Regions from separate parts of the Clostridium sp. TJA085 genome, predicted to be linked through region 1. Evidence: predicted binding sites of a transcription regulator. Region 1 holds the regulator's gene; the other holds the start of a gene.
The links. Region 1 encodes NrdR, which represses ribonucleotide reductase genes. Its sites were predicted from a motif close to CACNANATNTNGTG; they were not measured.

Region 1 (10,518 bases):
AGCAAGGGGTAGTAGTAAATATTACAAGTGAATTAAGAGTAAGAAAAGGTGCATCAACAAGTTCAGAAACAATAGGTTACTTAAAAAATGGAAGTAAACTTGACATAATAGAAAAGTCAGGAAAATGGTACAAAATAAAATATAAAAATGGACATGGATATGTTCATGAAGATTATGTAAAAGTAACAAGTAATAATAGTAGTAATAGCAATAATAGTAATAGTAGCAATCATAATAGTAACAACAATAATAGTAGTAATAATTCTAGTGTTAATAAATATGAAGGAACAGGAAAAGTTATAAATGTTACAAGTAATTTAAGAGTAAGAAAAGGACCAGGAACACAATATGGTGTTGTAGGATATTTACTACCTGGAGAAAACTTTGATGTTAATGGAAAAGATGGAAAGTGGTATAAAATAAAAAAAGGTAGTATAAGTGGATATATTCATGAAGATTATGTTAAATTTTATCCAAAAAATAATTCTAATAGTAAACCAGAAATTAAACCGGATAATAAACCTGAAGCAAAACCTGAAGTTAAGCCTGAAAGTAAACCAGAATTAAAAGAGAGATATGGGAAAGTTAAGGTAAATAGTGAATTAAGGATTAGAGAAAAACCTAGTACTTCATCAAAAATAATAGGAAACTTAAGAAACGGAGAAATAGTTGAAATACTAGGAGAAGAAAATGGATTTTATAAAATCAAAGATTCAAGCGTAACTGGATACTCTTCAAAAGAATATATAAAAGAAGTTTCAAAAGATGATATACAAAATGAAAAGCCAAATGAAAAAAATGTTATATATACTAATTATAATATGTCAATGGATTCATATATAAAATTACAAAAATCAAGAAACTCATCATATGATTATAATTTTTATGAAAAGTATATAAATCCAGCAAAAGCTACTAATCAATTACAATATTTAAGATTAGATGAATATAGAAATATTAGCGTTAATGGTTTAAATGATTATTTTAAAGCACATAATGCGGGAGTTTTAATTGGTCATGCTAGTGCATTTGTAAATTCAGCAAAAAAATTTAATATAGATCCATTATATTTTGCAGCCCAATCAATACATGAAACAGGGTATGGAAAGAGCACTTTAGCAAAAGGAGTTAAGATAACAGAGATAGCAAATACTAATCATGAAATAAAAAATAGTAAAGGTGAATTAATTGGTTATAAAATGATAAAGTTGCAAAAACCTGTAACTGTATATAATTTATTTGGAATAGGTGCATATGATAATTCTAAAGCATTTCCAAATAGAGCTTTAATACTTGGAACAACATATGCTTATAATCATGGATGGACAAGTGTTGATAAAGCAATAGAAGGTGCTGCTAATTTTGTATCAAGTAATTATGTTAATAGTTCAAAATATAAACAAAATACTTTATATAAAATGAGATATTCACCTAATGAATCATTAATGTGGCATCAATATGCAACTACACCATGGTATGCACAAGAAATAGGGCAACAAATGGAAGAAATGAAATATTTATATACAGGTAACAATGACTTTATTTATGATAAACCAAAGTTTACAGAAACAAAAATGTCTTTTAAAACAAATTTATCTATAGTGCAAAAAAAGAAAGAAAGTTTACCAGAGAGTCAAGCACATGTTTCTATAGATGATAACAAAATAAATAAATAATAATAAGGAGAGATTTTTTTAAAATCTCTCTTTTTTTATTTTAAATTTGTGATTTATGAAAAATAAAAAGTTAAAAATTATTTTAATATAATATTTTATGTAATCAAATGTAAAAAAAATGATTTAAAAAGTTATGTTTATATCAATTAAATTGACAAAATTTTGAAATATATAGTTATATAATTTTATTAAGGGGGAATGTAAGTGAATATATATATAGATATACTACTTATTGAAAATTTTTTGGTAAATTTATTTTTGTTATTAACTACTTATAAAATTATTAGGGAAAAATATTCTTTTAAAATGTGTTTACTATCAGCTATTTTAGGTTCTTTATATACATTAACAATGGTTATAGAAGAAATAAGTTTTTTATCAAATAATATAATTCAAATTATTGTAGCAATAGCTATAGCTTACATACCTCTTAATAATAAGAGGTTTATAAAGTCTTTAAAAAGTGGGATTGTATTTATAGTATCATCCTGTGTGTTAAGTGGAATTTGTTTTAAAATTGCAATTATGACTAATGAGTATTCTATAAAAAATGGTATTATGATAAATAATTTTAAAATAAAATATTTGATTTTAAGTTTATCTATATTATGTATAACATTAGAGAGAATAACAACATATATAAGAGAAAAAAATATTATTAATAATTTTTATTATGATGTTGAATTTTCTGTTGAAAATAAAATTTTAAAAATAAAAGGTTTTTTAGATTCTGGAAATGAACTTAGAGAGCCTATAACAAATTTACCATGTATATTGGTAGAAGAAGTTTATTTAAATGAAATAAATTTAGAAAATTATGGTTTATATCATATTCCTTATAGTGCTATAGGATATGATGGAGTTTTAAAAGGGTTTAGAGTAGACAATATGAAACTTAAAAAAAGTGGACAAACATTTAAGGTTGTAGATGCTATATTATGTCCATGCAAAGATAATTTAAGTAGAGAAAATGATTTTAATGCATTGATACCAAGGGGAGTAATATAAATTATTATTAATATCAAGGAGGAGAATATGGTTAATATAAAACTTTTATTAAATAGGATATTTGAGAAATTAGGTTTGTGTAGAAAAAAACTTCATTATGTTGGAGGAAATGATGCATTACCACCACCTCTTAGCAAAGAAGAAGAAGAAGATTTAGTTAATAAATTAAGTGATGGAGATGAAGGAATAAGAAGTATATTAATAGAAAGAAATTTAAGATTAGTTGTATATATAGCAAGAAAGTTCGAAAATACAGGAGTATATGTAGAAGATTTAATTTCAGTTGGAACTATAGGATTAATAAAAGCAGTAAATACATTTAAACCAGATAAAAAAATAAAGCTTGCAACTTATGCATCAAGATGTATTGAAAATGAAATACTTATGTATTTAAGAAGAAATAATAAAATAAAAGCTGAAATTTCATTTTATGAACCTCTTAATATAGATTGGGATGGAAATGAATTATTATTATCTGATATATTAGGAACTGATAATGATATTGTATATAATTTAATAGAAGATGAAGTAGATAAGCAGTTATTGTTTATTGCTCTTAAAAATTTAAATGAGAGAGAAAAAGAAATTGTTAGATTAAGATTTGGTTTAAATGGTAATAACGAAAAAACACAAAAAGAGGTAGCTGATATACTTGGAATATCACAATCATATATATCAAGATTAGAAAAAAAGATAATAAGTAGATTAAAAAAAGAAATAAGTAAAATGGTTTAGGTTGTCTTTAGTATAAAAGTTACTCCTTACGGAAATACTTTCTACTGTGATGAAATTACTTCCAAAGGAGTTGATGACTTTGATCATTAATAAAGTAGAGATATGTGGAGTAAACACTGCAAAACTTCCTATACTTAAAGAAAAGGAAAAAAGAGAACTTTTATTAAAAATGCAGTCTGGTGATAATAGTGCTAGAGAAACTTTTATAAAAGGTAATTTAAGACTTGTATTAAGTGTTATTCAAAGGTTTAATAATAGAGGCGAAAATGTTGATGATTTATTTCAAGTTGGATGTATAGGGCTTATGAAAGCTATAGATAATTTTGATTTATCTCAAAATGTTAAGTTTTCAACTTATGCTGTACCTATGATAATTGGTGAAATAAGAAGATATCTAAGAGATAACAATTCAATAAGAGTTAGCAGGTCATTAAGAGATATAGCATATAAGGCACTATTAGTTAGAGATAAACTTGTAAAAGATAACAATAGAGAGCCAAATGTTTCTCAAATTGCTAAAGAACTTGAAATTCCAAGAGAAGAAGTTGTTTTTGCATTAGATGCAATACAAGATCCAGTTTCTTTATTTGAACCTATTTATCATGATGGTGGAGATGCTATATATGTTATGGATCAAATTAGCGACTCTAAAAATACTGATGATAGTTGGCTTGAAAATATATCCATAAATGAGGCAATGAAAAAGTTAACTGATAGAGAGAAATTAATATTAAATCTTAGATTTTTTAAAGGTAGAACACAAATGGAGGTTGCAGATGAGATAGGAATATCTCAAGCTCAAGTATCTAGACTAGAAAAGACAGCACTTAAACACATGAGGAAGTATGTTTAAAAAAGAACTCTTATGAGAGTTCTTTTTTCATGTAAATATAATAATTTATAAAATAATGAATATAAATTTAACATATGGGGGTGTTATATATGGAGGAAAATTTACATTCAATAAATTCTATGAAAAGTATGGAGGTTATAGATATAAATTCTGGAACAAAATTAGGATTTATTGTAGATATAAAATTAGATTGTGAGAATGATAAAGTTGAGTCATTAATTATTCCAGGAGAAAACAAAGGGTGGTTTTCGAAAGGAGAGGAAATAGAAATACCATGGGAAAATATAGAGAAGATTGGGTTAGATGTGATATTAGTTTCTATGGATAATTCAAATATTTTAGGGCGAGATGATAATATTTACAGATAGTATCTAGCCATAAAAGAGAAAAATATGTATAATAACGATATAGAATAAGTCAATTACTGTACAGAAAGGTGGGAATTATCTATGAAATGCCCTTTTTGTTCTTTTCAAGAAAGTAAAGTAGTCGATTCAAGATCAACAGATGATAATACTACAATTAGAAGAAGAAGAGAATGTTTAAATTGCAATAAAAGATATACAACTTATGAAAAAGTAGAGGATATTCCAATTTTAGTTATAAAAAAAGATTTAACTAGAGAAAACTTTAATAAGGAAAAAATAGTAAACGGATTGATAATAGCCTGTCAAAAAAGACCTATTTCACGCAAGCAAATAGAAGATATTGCAGAAGATATTGAAAAGACTATATCAAATAAAATGATGACAGAAGTTCAATCAAATTACATAGGAGAAATGGTTATGGAAAGGCTAAAAAAGATAGATGAAGTGTCTTATGTTAGATTTGCTTCTGTTTATAGGCAGTTTAAAGATATTAATACCTTTATGGAAGAAATAAATAGATTAATGAGATAAGGAATTGGCATATTAGTTCTAAAATAGAATTAGTATGCTTTTTTACGTTAAAGATAGGTAAAAAATATATTATTAAATAGATAATAAATTTAGTAAATGTTAAAATAATATTAAAAGAGTTGGAGGGGAAAAATGAAAAATTTAAATTTAGATAATATTTGTAAAAAAGATGATTTTTTAGTTATTGATAATGAAAAAAGTTCAGTTGTATTTTCAACTGCTGAAAAAAATAAAAGTTTTAATAGAAATACTTTAGAAGGAATAGATACATTAAATAATTTAAAGAAAGATTTCAATGTAGATAAAATAGTATATTTAAATCAAATTCATTCAGATGAAGTTTTAATTTATAATGGTGAAGAAAATTTTAATGAAAATAGCGGTGATGGTATAATTACAAATTTAAAAAATGTTTTAATTGGAGTATTTACTGCTGATTGTGTACCTGTAATTATTGTAAATGAGGAGTACGGAGTTATAGGTGCAGTCCACAGTGGATGGAAAGGAACTATTAAGTCTATAACAAAAGTTTGTTTAGATAAAATGACTGAAGTTTATGGCGTTAACCATAAAAATACTAAAGTTTATATAGGCCCTCATATAAGAAAATGCTGTTATGAAATATCAGAAGATTTAAAAGAAAGATTTATAGAAGAGAAAGATATAGATAAAGATATATTATTTGATGGAAGAAATTTAAACTTAGAAGCTTGTATAGAAAAAGATGCAAAAGATTGTGGGGTTAATGATGAAAATATAAAAAGTATACCTCTTTGTACTTATTGTGAAAAAGATATAAAATTACATTCATATAGGAAATCTGATGGATCTTACGGAAGACTATTTACATTTGCAATATTAAAATAGAGGTGATTAAGTTGTCAAAAGAAAAAATATTAATTGTAGATGATGAAGAACATATATTAGAACTTTTAAAATTCAATATAGAAAATGCGGGATATCAAGTTATTTGGGCAAATAATGGAGTAGATGCACTTAATATCGCTAAAAATGAAAAGCCTCATTTAATATTATTAGATTTAATGTTACCTGGAATGGATGGATTTGATGTATGTAAAGAAATAAAAAGAAATAATGATACATGTAATATTTCTATAATAATGCTTACTGCAAAAGGAGAAGAACTAGATAAAATATTAGGCTTAGAACTTGGAGCTGATGATTATATAACAAAACCATTTTCTATAAGGGAACTTTTGGCAAGAGTTAAGGCTGTTTTAAGAAGAAGTGCTCCTTTAGAATCAAATAAAAAAGAAGATATTTATGATAATGGAAGATTAAAAATAGATTTTGAAAGACATGAAGTAACTATAAATAATAAAAAGATAGATATGACATTAAAAGAATTTGAATTATTAGAAATATTAATAAGAAATAAAGGCAAAATTTTAAAGAGAGAAATTTTATTAGATAAAATATGGGGATATGAATATATTGGAGAGACAAGAACAGTAGATGTGCATATTAGATATTTAAGAAAAAAAATAGAAGAAGATGATAAAAACCCTAAGCTTATAGAAACTATAAGAGGGGTTGGATATAGATTTAACGGGTAATATTTATGAAGAAAAAAATAATAACTTCTGTAATAATAACAGTAGTTTTTGCCTTAGTTATAATAACATCTTCATTTATGGCTCTTTACAGTATACAGGAAATAGAAAATTCTAAAAGCATGTTAAAAGAATATAACTCTATAATTTCTGAATTAGATATAGAAAATGCTAGTAAATTAGGTTTATTTAAAATAAATGGGAAAACAATAGAATTAACTATAATTGATAAAGATGGGAATATAAAATTTAATTCATCAGGAAATGAAGCAAATATAAGTTATGCTTCAATAATAAAAGAAGCTGAAAATAAAGGTGTAGGTTATTTAGATAAATATAATGAAAATAAAAAAATAAATATGATTTATTGTGGAACTAAGCTTTCTAATGGAGATACAATAATAAGTGGAGTTGAAGAGCCTACAACAAATATATTTCAAGTTAAAAATACTAAATATTATATTATAACTTTAATAATTGTTTTATTATTATCTATAGCTTTAGCTCTTAAGTTAGTTAGAATAATTGTAGATCCAATAAAACATTTAGAAAGTGTTACTTGGAAAATAGCTCATGGAAATTTACAAACAAGGGTAAATGTAGTCTCAAATGATGAATTAGGACAACTAGGTAAAACATTTAATAATATGGCAGATCAGCTTCAAAGTAAAATAAATGAAGTCGTTGATAAACAAAATAGACTTGAGTCAATATTAAAATCTATGCAAAGTGGAGTTATAGCTGTAGACAATGAAGATAGAATAATAACTATAAATCCTTATGCTCAAAAGATATTTGGAATAAATGTAGATGTTACAGGAAAATATTTAAATGATTGTATAGAAGATAAAAGAATAAAAGAAATTTTAAATAATGAAACTGTTGATGAAACACAAGTTAAAATAAAAAAACCATTTAGAAGATTTTTGAAAATAAAGAAAGCTATAGTTATAAATGGATATAAAAAAATTGGTAGAGTTATTGCAATTCAAGATATAACAGAAATGAAAAGACTTGAAAATATAAGAAGTCAGTTTGTAGCTAATGTATCTCATGAATTAAAAACTCCATTAACGTCAATAAAAGGTTTTGCTGAAACATTAAGATATGTTGAAGATGAAGAAACTAAAATTAAATTTTTAGATATAATAGATAAAGAGACAGAAAGGCTTACTAGACTTATTAGTGATATCTTAGTTCTTTCTGATTTAGAAAATAATCCAGTAGAAGAATTAGAAGAAATTTTTCCAGATGGAATAATAACAGATGCAATAAATATATTAAGTGAACATGCAAGAAAAAAGAATATATATATAAATTTTGAATCTGATAATAATGATTTTATTTTAGGACAGAAAGATAAGTTTCTTCAAATAGTTATAAACATAATAGAAAATTCTATAAAATATTCAAATAATAATACTAAAATTAATGTAAAAAGTTTTTCAGATAAAGAATATTATTATTTTAAGGTGAAAGATAATGGTATAGGAATACCAAAAGAAGACCTTCCTAGAATATTTGAACGTTTTTACAGAGTTGATAAAGCAAGAAAAAGTGGGGGTACTGGACTTGGTCTTGCAATAGTTAAACATATTGTAAAAACTTTTGGAGGAGAGATAAGTGTTGATTCTGAAGTTTTAAAGGGAACAGAATTTACATTTAAAATAAAACATATATAAATAAAAGACGAACTTTTAAAAATAAAAGTTCGTCTTTTTTATTTAATTGTTAAACTCATTTAACACTAATATAAAACAACTTAACTTTAGTATAATAATACCTTAACTTTCAAAAGATATTATTAATATATAGTCAAATTATAAAAATAAATGAGTAAAGGGATTTTTAAGGAGGTTATATTTTATGAGAAAGAAAAATTTAAAAATGTTAGTAGCCACATTAGCAGTAGTTATTACAGGAGGATTATTTGTTGGTTGTGGAAGTACAGAAAATGGTAGCTCTATAACAATAAGTGGATCATCAGCACTTTTGCCTCTTATGGAACAATCAATAGAAAAATTTAATGAAATAAAACCTGGAAATACTATAAATGCACAAGCAGGAGGTTCAGGAACCGGACTTACTCAAGTTTTAGAAGGTTCTGTTAATATAGGAAACTCAGATGTTTACGCAGAAGATAAGCTTACAAAGGAACAAGCAAGTCAATTAGTAGATCATAAAGTTGTAGCGCAAGGTTTTGGTGTTGTTGTTAATAAAAATTCTGGAATAGAAAATTTAACAAAGAAACAAATACAAGATATTTTTTCAGGGAAGATTAAGAATTGGAAAGAGGTTGGAGGAAAGGATTTAGAAATATTAGTAGTTCACAGGCCTACATCATCAGGAACAAGAGCAACATTTACAAAGAAGATATTAGATGGAAATAAAAAATTAGAAAATGATTCAATAGGAGCTACACAAGATAGTAATGGTGCTGTATTAAATGCTATGAAACAAAATAATGGAGCAATAAGTTATGTGGCACTATCATATATGAATAATGAAGAAGCAAAAAATACATTAAATTTAATTAAAATAGATGGAAAAGAAGCAACTGCTGAAAATATTAAATCTGGAAATTATGATTTCTGGTCATGGGGGCACATGTATACAAAAGGTGAAGCTAATGGACTTACAAAGGAATTTATAGATTTTGTAGGAAGTAGTGAAAATAGTGAAAGTATAAATAATTTAGGATTAATTCCAGGAAATGAAATAAAGGAAAAATAATAAGCAATAAAGATAGGAATGAGGTATATGAAGACGAGGAGTTTCAAAGAAAGGCTATTAAATGAATATTTAGGGAAAGGATTTTCAAGTTTTTGTGGAATATTAATAATTTTAATAACAGTATCAATAATATTATTTATAGGATTAAAAGGAATAAAGACATTCACTAAAGGTGAGTATAGTTTAATTGAATTTTTATTTACGAATAACTGGAATCCTTCAGGTAGCCCTAAAACTTTTGGAGCTTTTGCATTCATATTAGGATCTACACTAGTATCCTTAGGAGCTGTTATATTAAGTGCTCCAATTGCAGTTGCGTTAGGGATTTTTGTTAATGTAATTTCTAAAGGTTTTGGAGAAAAACTAATAAAGCCAACTTTAGAAATATTAGTAGGAATTCCATCAGTAGTTTATGGTTGGGTAGGAGTTTCGGTTTTAGTTCCATTTATAAAAGATAAGTTTGGAGGGATTGGCTTTTCACTTTTAGCAGGAATAATAGTTTTATCCCTTATGATTTTACCAACTATAGCAACTTTATCTATTGATGCTATAAAAGGAATACCTAAAGAACATATAGAGGCATCTTATGGACTTGGAGCAACGAGATGGCAAACTATAAAAAATGTAATAACTCCAGGAGCAAAATCAGGAATACTTACTGGAGTAGTTCTTGGTATTGCAAGAGCTTTTGGAGAAGCTTTAGCAGTTCAGATGGTAATAGGAAATACAATAAAAATGCCAAATAGTCTAATATCACCATCTTCAACATTAACTAGTATATTAACAATGGATATGTCAAATACTGTATCTGGTTCTGCTTGGAATGATGCTTTATGGACTTTAGCATTAATTCTTTTAGTAATATCATTTATATTTATACTTGTAATTAGGCAAATAGAAAAGAAGGGAGTTAACTAAAGTGGATGCAAAAAAAATAGATAAAGTAGCAACTATAATGTTTTATATAATAGCAATATTTATAGTAACGTTACTTGGAGCTTTTATAGCTTATATCTTTTATAAAGGAATAGGTATGCTTA
Region 2 (10,518 bases), on a different contig from region 1:
TTCATTATTATTTGCAGCACTTACATCACCAAAATCATGGCAATCTATACCAATACAATGACCTGTTCTATGTGTAAAATATTCTCCATATCCCATTTCCTCAATATAACTTCTTGCTGCATTATCTATTTCTTTAAACTTAACTCCTGGCTTTATTATAGCTATAGCTCTTTCATTAGCTTCTTTTACTATGTTGTATATCTTTTTATGTTCTTCTGAAGGCTCTTCTTTAAAGAATACAGTTCTTGTCATATCTGAACAATAATCTTTATAAACTCCTCCCATATCAATAACTATACTATGACCACTTTTTATAGCTGAATTATCTGTTTCATGATGTGGATCTGCTCCGTTTGGTGATACCGCTATAATTGGAGGAAATGAAAATTTATTCATTCCATTTTTAGCATATAAATCTTTTAATATTTCAGTACATTCTTCTTCAGTTTTTCCTTCTTCTAAATGCTTCCACAGCTCCTTCATTGTTTCATCATTTCTTCTTGAAGCTTCTTTCATTAATTCTATTTCTTCTGCATCTTTTATCATTCTTAAATTATCAATTATTGGTGATGAATTTTCATAATTTTTAGCCGCATTAATTTTCATAAGACTTAATAAAAAATGTGCTGGCCAAGTTTTATCAATTCCTAAAACCGCCTCTTTATCAACATACTTAGCTAATATTTCAACTGGATTTTCTATATCATCATACCAAACTATATCAATTCCTAAATCTTCTTCTACAGGGAATAACTTATTATTTACTAATTTATGTTCTCCATTAGTTTTAATAAGTAAAGCTACCATTCTATTTCCTGGATGGAACCACTTTCCTGTTAAATAAAAAAGTGATGATGGTGATGAAACTATCATTTGTGTTAAATTATTTTTTTGCATTTCTTTTATAACATTATTTATTCTGTTCTCTTTCATTCTTATCCCTCCGTATTGTTTTATATTACTATTATAATATACTAATATGAATAAAGTTCAAATAATTACAATTCTTTAAGTATTATTTAATATTTATATTATTTTCTAAGTGATATAATATTATTGAGAAATTTTTAGGAGGCTAGCTTTATGAAAATAGCAGTTATTTCAGATATACATGGCAATATTTATGCACTAATGAGAGCTTTAGAAGATATAGAAGATAATAAGGTTGATACTATAATTTGCTTAGGTGACCTAGTTGGATATGGTCCTCACCCAAATGAAGTTATATCAATGATAAAAAGAAGAAATATTCTTTGTTTAAAAGGTAATTACGATGCATCTGTTGTAGATGGAAGTTATACATATATAAGAGAAAACTCTATTAATTCATTTTCACTACCATGGGCCGTGGACGAGCTTAGAGCAGCAAATAAATTTTATTTAAACTCTCTTCCAACCTCTTTAACTTTGGAATTTGAAGATAAGAAAATATTATTCCTTCATGGAAGTCCAAATGCAATAAATGAATACTTACTTGAAGGTAATGATAATACAGCTTCAATTATGGAAAACCTAAAAGAAGATGCCCTAGTATGTGCTCATACACACATACCTTCAATAAAAAAATTTGGAAATAAACTTTTTATAAATGATGGAAGTATAGGAAAACCAAAAATAGGAAGACCAAATCCAACTTATTGCCTAATAGAAGTTGAAAAAAATAAACCTATAAAGGCAGAAATTAAAGAAATTACTTATGAAGTTAAAAGAATAGTAAAAGATATGACTATGCTTAAGTTTCCTGAATCTTTAATAAGATCTTTTGAAACTGGAGCTGAATAATATATCCCCATAATTAATTATACAATTAATTATGGGGTATGTTTTTATTGCTTTAAAACTCCAATAATTCTAAGATTACTTAATATACTTTTATCTCCCTTATGACACTCATAAAAACTTTCTGTTACATCTGTTCCAGCTTTAACTCCAAAATGTCCATTTTCATTAAATCCTGTAACTCCAGTTACATCATATACTGTACCATCTATAGCTACATATGCTAAATTATTATTTTTTCCATTATATTTTAATAATTCACCTAAAGTAAATTCTCTTCTTCTTTTCAAAACAAAATTATTTCTCAAATTTTTTTCTTCCTCTAATAATAAAAATAAATCCTCTGTTATAACCTTTATATTTCTTATAATTTGCTTCCTATCATCATCATTTCTGTAAAATAACATATCTTTTAATTCATTAAGATCTTTATTTTTTTTATTTATAATTTTTTCTAGTAACATAAACAACCTCATATAATTATTGATAAATATATGATAATATATGATAAGTATGTTGCATTTGTTAGAAAAGTATTGTAAAATCAATTTAATATATTTTTTATAAAAACTGTGAAGAGAAGAGTAGACTTAGGATGTAGTCTTAGCGAGTAAGGGATGGTGTAAGCCTTATACGAAGCCTATGATTGAAGAACATCTCAGAGTTTCTAACCGAAAGCAAATTGATTTTAAATTGTTAGTAGACTTAGACGGACATCTAGACCGTTAGCTTCTAGAAGGGCATAAAATGTGCCTGTAATTTAAGTTGGCTATATTTTATAGCAATTTGGGTGGTACCGCGATAGTATCCTTTCGTCCCATTATTTTGGGATGGAAGGTTTTTTTATTTTATAAATTAATTTTCAAGTTATAGGAGGTAAAATTTAAATGGATAAAAATATTTTAGTTAAATCCCTTTATAGAAATACATCAGAATATTTAAATAAAGATGTAACTATATCAGGTTGGATAAGAACTTTAAGAGCTTCAAACGCTTTTGGATTTATTGAAATTAACGATGGTTCTTTCTTTAAAAATATTCAAATAGTATTTGATAACAAATTAGAGAACTTTAAAGAAGTTTCAAAACTTCCAATAAGCTCATCATTAAAAATAATCGGAACTTTAGTTGAAACTCCAAATGCTAAACAACCATTTGAAATTCAAGCTAAGGAAATAGTAATTGAAGGTATGTCAGATTCAGACTATCCGCTTCAAAAGAAAAGACATACATTTGAATACTTAAGAACAATCGCTCACTTAAGACCAAGAAGTAATGCTTTTTCAGCTGTATTTAGAGTAAGATCTGTTGCTGCTTATGCAATACATAAGTTCTTCCAAGAAAGAGACTTTGTTTATACAAATACTCCTATCCTTACTGGAAGCGATTGTGAAGGTGCTGGAGAAATGTTTAGAGTTACTACTCTTGACTTAAATGAAACTCCAAAAACTGAAGAAGGTGCTGTTGATTATAGCAAAGATTTCTTTGGAAAAGAAACTAATCTTACAGTTTCAGGACAATTAAACGCTGAAACATTTGCTTTAGCATTCAGAAATGTTTATACATTCGGACCAACATTTAGAGCTGAAAATTCAAATACAGCAAGACATGCTGCTGAATTCTGGATGGTTGAACCTGAGATATCATTTGCTGACTTAGAAGATGATATGAAACTTGCAGAAGAAATGTTAACTTACGTAATTAAATATGTAATGAAAGAATGTCCTGAAGAAATTGAATTCTTCAATAAATTCATTGATAAGGGATTGGTTGAAAGATTAAACCACGTTGCAAACTCAGATTTTGCTAGAGTTACTTATACTGAAGCAGTAGAGATACTTAAAAGCTGTGGTAAAAAATTCGAATATCCTGTTGAATGGGGAATTGACCTTCAAACAGAACATGAAAGATATTTAACAGAAGAACATTTCAAAAGACCTACATTTGTAACTGATTATCCAAAAGATATTAAAGCATTCTATATGAGAATGAACGATGATAATAAGACAGTTGCAGCTATGGACCTTCTAGTTCCTGGAATAGGAGAAATAATTGGAGGTAGCCAAAGAGAAGAAAGACTTGATATATTAAAAAATAGAATGGCTGAACTTAACTTAGCTGAAGAAGATTACTGGTGGTATCTAGAGCTTAGAAAGTACGGAGAAACTAAGCATGCTGGATTCGGTCTTGGATTTGAAAGATTAATAATGTACATTACTGGTATGTCAAATATCAGAGATGTTATTCCATTCCCAAGAACAACTGGTCAATCAGATTTCTAATTATAAAATAATTTAAGCAATAAAAAATTTAGGGGCTATAAATAGATATAAGCCAGTATCTTTAAAAGATACTGGCCTTTTTTTATTATTTTATTTATTTTCTCTACCTTTTGCAAATTCATATAATGAGTTTACAGGAACTCCTGTACCACCTTTAGCCTTATAAGGCTTTGGTGAATCTGTCCACGCTGTTCCTGCTATATCTAAATGTAAGAATGGTACACCTTCTTCTACAAATTCTTCAACAAATAATCCAGCTGTTATTGTTCCAGCATTTCTGCCACCAATATTTTTTAAATCAGCAATGTCTGATTTTATAAGCTCCTTATATTCATTAAATGTTGGTAATTCCCACACCTTTTCTCCAGTATATTCAGTTACTGTTTTATATTCTTTAAATAAATCATTATCATTAGTTATAGCAGCTGTTGTAGTTTCTCCTAAAGCAACAAGTGCTGCACCTGTAAGAGTTGACATTTCTATAACTTCATTAACCTTTTCTTTTTTACTTATATAAGTAACTGCGTCAGCTAAAGTTAATCTACCTTCTGCATCTGTATTTAAAACTTCTATAGTTTTTCCTGACATACTACCTATAATATCTCCAGGTCTATACGCACATCCTGATATCATATTTTCACAAGCTGCTACTACTCCTATAACATTCATAGCAAGATTTCTTTTTGCAATAACTGATATAGCACCTATTACAGCAGCTGCTCCACCCATATCTGATTTCATTGTTTCCATTCCATTAGTTGGTTTTAATGAATATCCACCTGTATCAAAAGTTAATCCTTTACCAACAAGTCCTAAAATATCTTTTTTATTGTGTTTATCTCCAAAATACCTCATAACAATAAGCTTTGGTTCTCTAGCTGAACCTTTTGCAACAGACATAAAAGCTTCCATTCCAAATTCTTCAATTTTTTCTTTATCAAAAACTTCAACTTCAAAACCAAATTTATTTCCAAGTATAGTTGCTGCATCAGCTAGTGTTTCTGGATACATTTCATTTGCTGGTTCATTTACTAATTCTCTAGCTATTTGAACTCCCTCTGCTATATCAATTCCTTCTTTAACAAATTCATTAGCTTCATTTATTAATGCTTCTTCAACACCAATAATTGATACAGACACTTCTCTATTTTCTTTATCTTTTTTATATTTTATAAATTCATAATCTGAAAGCATTAATGATAATGTAATAGCTTTTATAATTTCTAAAGCATCAAGTTTATTTGTATTAATCATATTAAAAGCTATAGATACATTTTTAAGCTCTTTCATCTTTTTATAGGCTTTTGATATATTTTCTTTAATAGTTTCTAAATTTATATCTTCTTCATTTCCAAGACCTATTAAAATTGTATCTTCAATATTTCCATTGTTCTCGTTTGTTAATATGTAAGTTTCTCCAGATTTTCCTTTAAACTTATCTTTACTATTTAAATTAGATAAAATTTCTTTTAACTTATTATCCTTAATGTCTAAATTACCTTCAAATAAAGGAATTATTCTTCCATCAAAGTTCTCTTTAACATTACTTACAGTTATATTCATATAATACCCCTCCATATTCTTATTATTTCATATATTCTTCTAATAAAATAATTTTACCTTGAGCTAAACTTTTAGGAACATCTATTATTCTTTGATTAGTTGATCCTCTAAATCTAATTCCATCCTCTTTTTTATTTTGATCAAATTTTCCATCTACTAAAACATCTATATTATTTATAAAATCTTTTAATTCTTTTTTTTCATTCATCTTATTTAAAATATGTTCAAATTTATATCCAGTAAATGACCAAATATTTAAACCATTATTTTTAAACTTTTTTGCCATATATGCAAATTTATCAGCTTGTTCTAAAGGATCGCCTCCACTAAATGTCACTCCTTTAATCATAGGGTTTTCTAAAACATCTTCTATAAGTTCATCCATGTTTTTTTCTTCTCCACCATTAAAATCATGAGTATCAGGATTAAAACACCCTTCACAATTATGTCTACATCCTTGTGCAAAGAAAACTCTTCGTATTCCAGGTCCATTTACCAGGCTTTCATAAGCTATTCCTGCAAGTCTTATATTTTTGCTCATAAGTTCACTCCTCTTATCTATTAATTATATCATTCCAATAATTACTATCAATATAATCAAAAATATTTATTACTTAATTAATTTTATTAATATCTTTATAATACTTTCTTAAATATTATTTGCTAAAAAGGCTACTACAATTACTATTGTAGCAGCCTTAATCTATTTTTAATTAACAATCTTGATAGTGATTAACCCCTGTTCCTGTATGAGTAACTCTATCCTGTCTTTCATGATACTTTCCAGGTCCAAATCTTTCATCTAAACTTAAGTATCCTGTTACTCTAGAAATCCCTTGTATATCTACACTTCCACAATTAGTACATTTTTGCTCGTGATTGTGTAAGTATGTTCCACAATCTTTACAATATCTTATATGGAAGTTAATTCCTAGGTAACTTATATTAGTTTTCTTATATGCATAATCTAATATAGACATTATAGTTTCACCTGATGGACAATCATCAACTTCTAAATAACTTATATGTCCGCCATTACATAGTTTATGATAAGGTGCTTCTATATCTATCTTATCCTTTAAAGATATTGCATAATTAACTGGAACATGGAAACTATTTGTATAATATTCTTTATCAGTTACACCTTTAATAATTCCAAACGCCTTTTGGTCTTGTTTAATGAATTTTCCTGATAAACCTTCAGCTGGTGTTGCATAAGCACTCCAGTTAAGTTTTGTTTCTTCTGCTGTTCTATCACAGAATGATCTTAAATGTTCAATAATTTTAATACCAAGTTGTCTAGCATCTTCATCTTCACCATGATGCTTTCCTACTAATGCAGTTAATGTTTCTGCAAGACCTATAAATCCAATTCCCCAAGTTCCTTGTTTTAATATTGGTTCTATTGAATCATCTGGTAATAAACCTTCTGAACCTTTCATTAAATTTTGACCTGCTACAAAAGGTAAATCTTTAACTTTTAAATGCTTTAATACTTCATATCTATGAAGTAATGATTCTTTAGCTAAATTTAATCTTTCATCAAATATTTTAAAGAATCTATCTATATTACCTTGAGCTTGTATTCCTATTCTAGGTAAATTTATAGTTGTAGGAGCTATATTACCTCTTCCCTTAACACCAGGCTCTCCATTTACATTACTCATAAGATAAGTTCTACATCCCATAGTAGCTGGAGTAATACCCATATCATAATATTTTTTATTAAAATCTGCATCTATATTCATAAATGTAGGATTCATTCTTTTAGCCGCAACTCTACAAGCTAACTCATATAAATAGAAATAAGGATCATTTGGTTCCCTATTTACGCCTTCTTTAACTCTAAAAATTATGTTAGGGAATATTGGTTGCTCACCTTTTCCTAAACCTTTTTCATACTCTAATAAGAATATTTCACAAATTAAAGCTGCATCTCTTGATTCTGGTATTCCTATATTTATTGAACTAAATGGTACTTGTGAACCAGCTCTTGAATGCATTGTGTTTAAATTATAAACTACCCCTTGCATTGCTTGATGTATTCTATTTTTTAATTTTTTTTCTGCTAGTTCCTCTATTTTTTCCTGAGGTAATCCAAGTTCTTTAAACTCAGATATTATTTCTTCTCTAGTTGGTTTAACAAATATAGACATATCATTATCAAAGTCAGGATGTGATTGACCACCAAACATATCATTTTGAGTTGATTGTAATAATATACATGATAATTCTGCTGCCGTTTCTATTCTTCTTGGTGCATTTATAGTTCCATATCCTGTATTAAATCCATTCTCTAATATCTCTTTAGTTGGAATGTGTAGACAGTTAGTAGTTAAGTTATAACTATCTAAGTCATGATAATAAAGATCTCCAATTTCATGTGCTTTTGATAAATACTTTGGCATATTTGCTAAGTTATGCCATTTATTTGATTCTGATGCTATTCTTAATAATTTAGAACTAAAATTATTACCAACATTAGCATTATCTCTATCTGTTTCAACACCTATTTTACTTATAGCTCTCATAAGGTCTGATTTTATTTCTCTAACCTTAGTTCTCTCTCTTCTATAATTTTGATATGCAATAACAACATTATCTAAGTTTGAATCCTTTAAAGCTTTTTCAACAAGATTTTGAACTTGCTCTACAGATATTCTATTTTCCCCAGACACCTCTATATACTCAATAACTTTTTGAACGATATCTAACGTTTTGCTCGCTTTTAGGTTTACACCTATATCTTCAGCTGCTTTCTTTATAGCATTAACTATCTTCTCTGAATTGAACTCAACCTCTCTACCGTCCCTTTTTACAACATATAGCATCTAAACGACCCCCATAACACAATATATAGTACCAATTTTAGTACTGTCTTATTATACTTCAAAAGATATTCTAGTGCAATCAGCTTTTATTTTAAATTTATTTGATATTTTATCCTTGCTTATTCTTTGCTTATATTAAGTCTAATTATCTCTCTTTTTTATTTTATTTTTTTATTTTTATTAAGAAAAATATTTTTTTAAATTAAAGTAATCATTTTCTATAAAACATTATATATATTAAGTATCATTAAATAAAAAAAGGAGATAAATATGAGAAAATTTTTATTAATTTCATTATTTACAATTTTTACATTTACTTCTGTAATGTCTTGTAAAGTTGAAGAACAAAAAAATTCATCAAATAATCAAAGTGAAATTTTAGATGAATCAAAAACTACATCTTCAAATAATATAGAACAAACTAAAAAATTTTATTATCCCTTTACAGGTGTAGAATCATCAGAAGATCCTCAAAATAAAGTTCCTTATATGGCAGTTGTTGAAAATTCTAAAGCTTCAAGGCCTCAAAGTGGACTCTCCTTTGCAGATATTGTCTATGAAACCTCAGCAGAAGGTGGAATTCCTAGATTTATTGCCTTATATCATAGTAAAACTTCAGAAAAAATAGGACCTATAAGAAGTATACGCCCTTATTTTTTAACACTATCAAAAGAATATTCATTACCTATTGCTCATTGTGGTGGTTCAAAGGAAGCTTTATCACAAGTTGAAAATGATGATTCTTTAATGAGTTTAAATGAAATGAAAAATGGAAAATATTATTATAGGGATAATTCTAGAAAAGCACCACATAATCTTTATACATCAAGTGAAAAAATATTAACTGCCATAAAAGATAAGAAATATAACTTAACTGCAAAATCTTATTTAAAATTTGATTCTAGCTATTTTAATAAAGATAATTTAAAAACAAGCTCAAATATAACTGTAAAACCAAATAACGTTTATGAAACTAAATATGTTTTCGAAAATGGTTCTTATACTAAATATATGGATGGTAAAATTGCAATTGATGCTATAACTAATAAACCCTTAACATTCAATAACATAATAGTTCAAAAAGCCGACATCACTCTTCAAACAGATAATTCTCATTTAGATATAGATTTAATTAATGATGGTGAAGGTTATTTATTTTCTAATGGTAAAGTTATAAATATATTATGGTCTAAAGATTCAGAGACAAGTGATACTATGCTTTTTGATATAGAAGGTAATGAAATTAGCTTATCTCCTGGTAATACAATATGGAATATAGTAGATTCAGATTCTTCTATTTCTTACTAATTTTTTTATAAAAGAAATTATTTTAATAATAATTTCTTTTATATTGCTAAACTATATCAGTAATGATATAGTTTATATTATCAGTAGTGATAAAGTTTACTTGCTTTAATCATTTTAATAGGAGGTATTTATATGCAAAAAATTGCCATTTTAACTGATAGTGGATCAGATTTAACTACAGAACAATTAAAAGAAAATAACATAGAGTTTGCACCATTTAGAATAATATATTCTAATGGAGAATTTGAAGATAAAATAGATATAAGTCCAAAAGAGGTTTATGAATCATTAGAAAAAGAAATTCCTACAACTTCTTTACCAAGTGCTTCTAGAATAGAAAATATTCTTAATAAATTAGAAGAAGAAGGTTACACTCATGTAATTGCAGTTACAATCTCAAGTGGGCTTTCAGGTACAGGTAATGCTATAAGATTAGCACTTGAAGATCACCCTAAATTAACATCTTATGTTTTTGATACTAAAATTCTTAGTATGGCTGAAGGTGCATTAGTATTAAATGCCGCTCAATTAGTTAAAGAAGGTAAAACTTTTGAAGAAATAATTGAGGAACTTCCAAAACTTCGTAAGAAAACTCATGGATACTTTACTATAAACACATTAGAATACTTAAAAAAAGGTGGAAGAATAGGAAAAGTAGCAGGTACTATCGGAGAAATCTTAAATTTAAAACCTATAATATCAGTTAATGATGAAGGTGTTTATTATACATTTGCTAAAGTTCGTGGTAGAAAGCA

Region 2: the regulator NrdR is predicted to act here: its motif matches at 8,473-8,486, upstream of AC4FQW_RS11590 (anaerobic ribonucleoside triphosphate reductase).

What each region holds. Positions count from the first base shown of each region.
Region 1 is NZ_JBZEEZ010000001.1:636,443-646,960, reverse strand. Features, by position in the region: gene AC4FQW_RS03470 (SH3 domain-containing protein) at 1-1,676, shown strand, start outside; gene AC4FQW_RS03465 (sigma-E processing peptidase SpoIIGA) at 1,881-2,684, shown strand; gene sigE (RNA polymerase sporulation sigma factor SigE) at 2,712-3,419, shown strand; gene sigG (RNA polymerase sporulation sigma factor SigG) at 3,499-4,272, shown strand; gene AC4FQW_RS03450 (YlmC/YmxH family sporulation protein) at 4,362-4,640, shown strand; gene nrdR (transcriptional regulator NrdR) at 4,722-5,171, shown strand; gene pgeF (peptidoglycan editing factor PgeF) at 5,304-6,038, shown strand; gene AC4FQW_RS03435 (response regulator) at 6,050-6,748, shown strand; gene AC4FQW_RS03430 (HAMP domain-containing sensor histidine kinase) at 6,754-8,427, shown strand; gene AC4FQW_RS03425 (phosphate ABC transporter substrate-binding protein) at 8,612-9,478, shown strand; gene pstC (phosphate ABC transporter permease subunit PstC) at 9,506-10,396, shown strand; gene pstA (phosphate ABC transporter permease PstA) at 10,398-10,518, shown strand, end outside.
Region 2 is NZ_JBZEEZ010000005.1:42,143-52,660, forward strand. Features, by position in the region: gene AC4FQW_RS11560 (M24 family metallopeptidase) at 1-933, opposite strand, end outside; gene AC4FQW_RS11565 (metallophosphoesterase family protein) at 1,084-1,782, shown strand; gene AC4FQW_RS11570 (cytochrome b5 domain-containing protein) at 1,827-2,243, opposite strand; T-box leader at 2,343-2,602, shown strand; gene asnS (asparagine--tRNA ligase) at 2,667-4,061, shown strand; gene AC4FQW_RS11580 (leucyl aminopeptidase) at 4,152-5,624, opposite strand; gene nrdG (anaerobic ribonucleoside-triphosphate reductase activating protein) at 5,647-6,165, opposite strand; gene AC4FQW_RS11590 (anaerobic ribonucleoside triphosphate reductase) at 6,338-8,455, opposite strand; gene AC4FQW_RS11595 (DUF3048 domain-containing protein) at 8,726-9,763, shown strand; gene AC4FQW_RS11600 (DegV family protein) at 9,896-10,518, shown strand, end outside.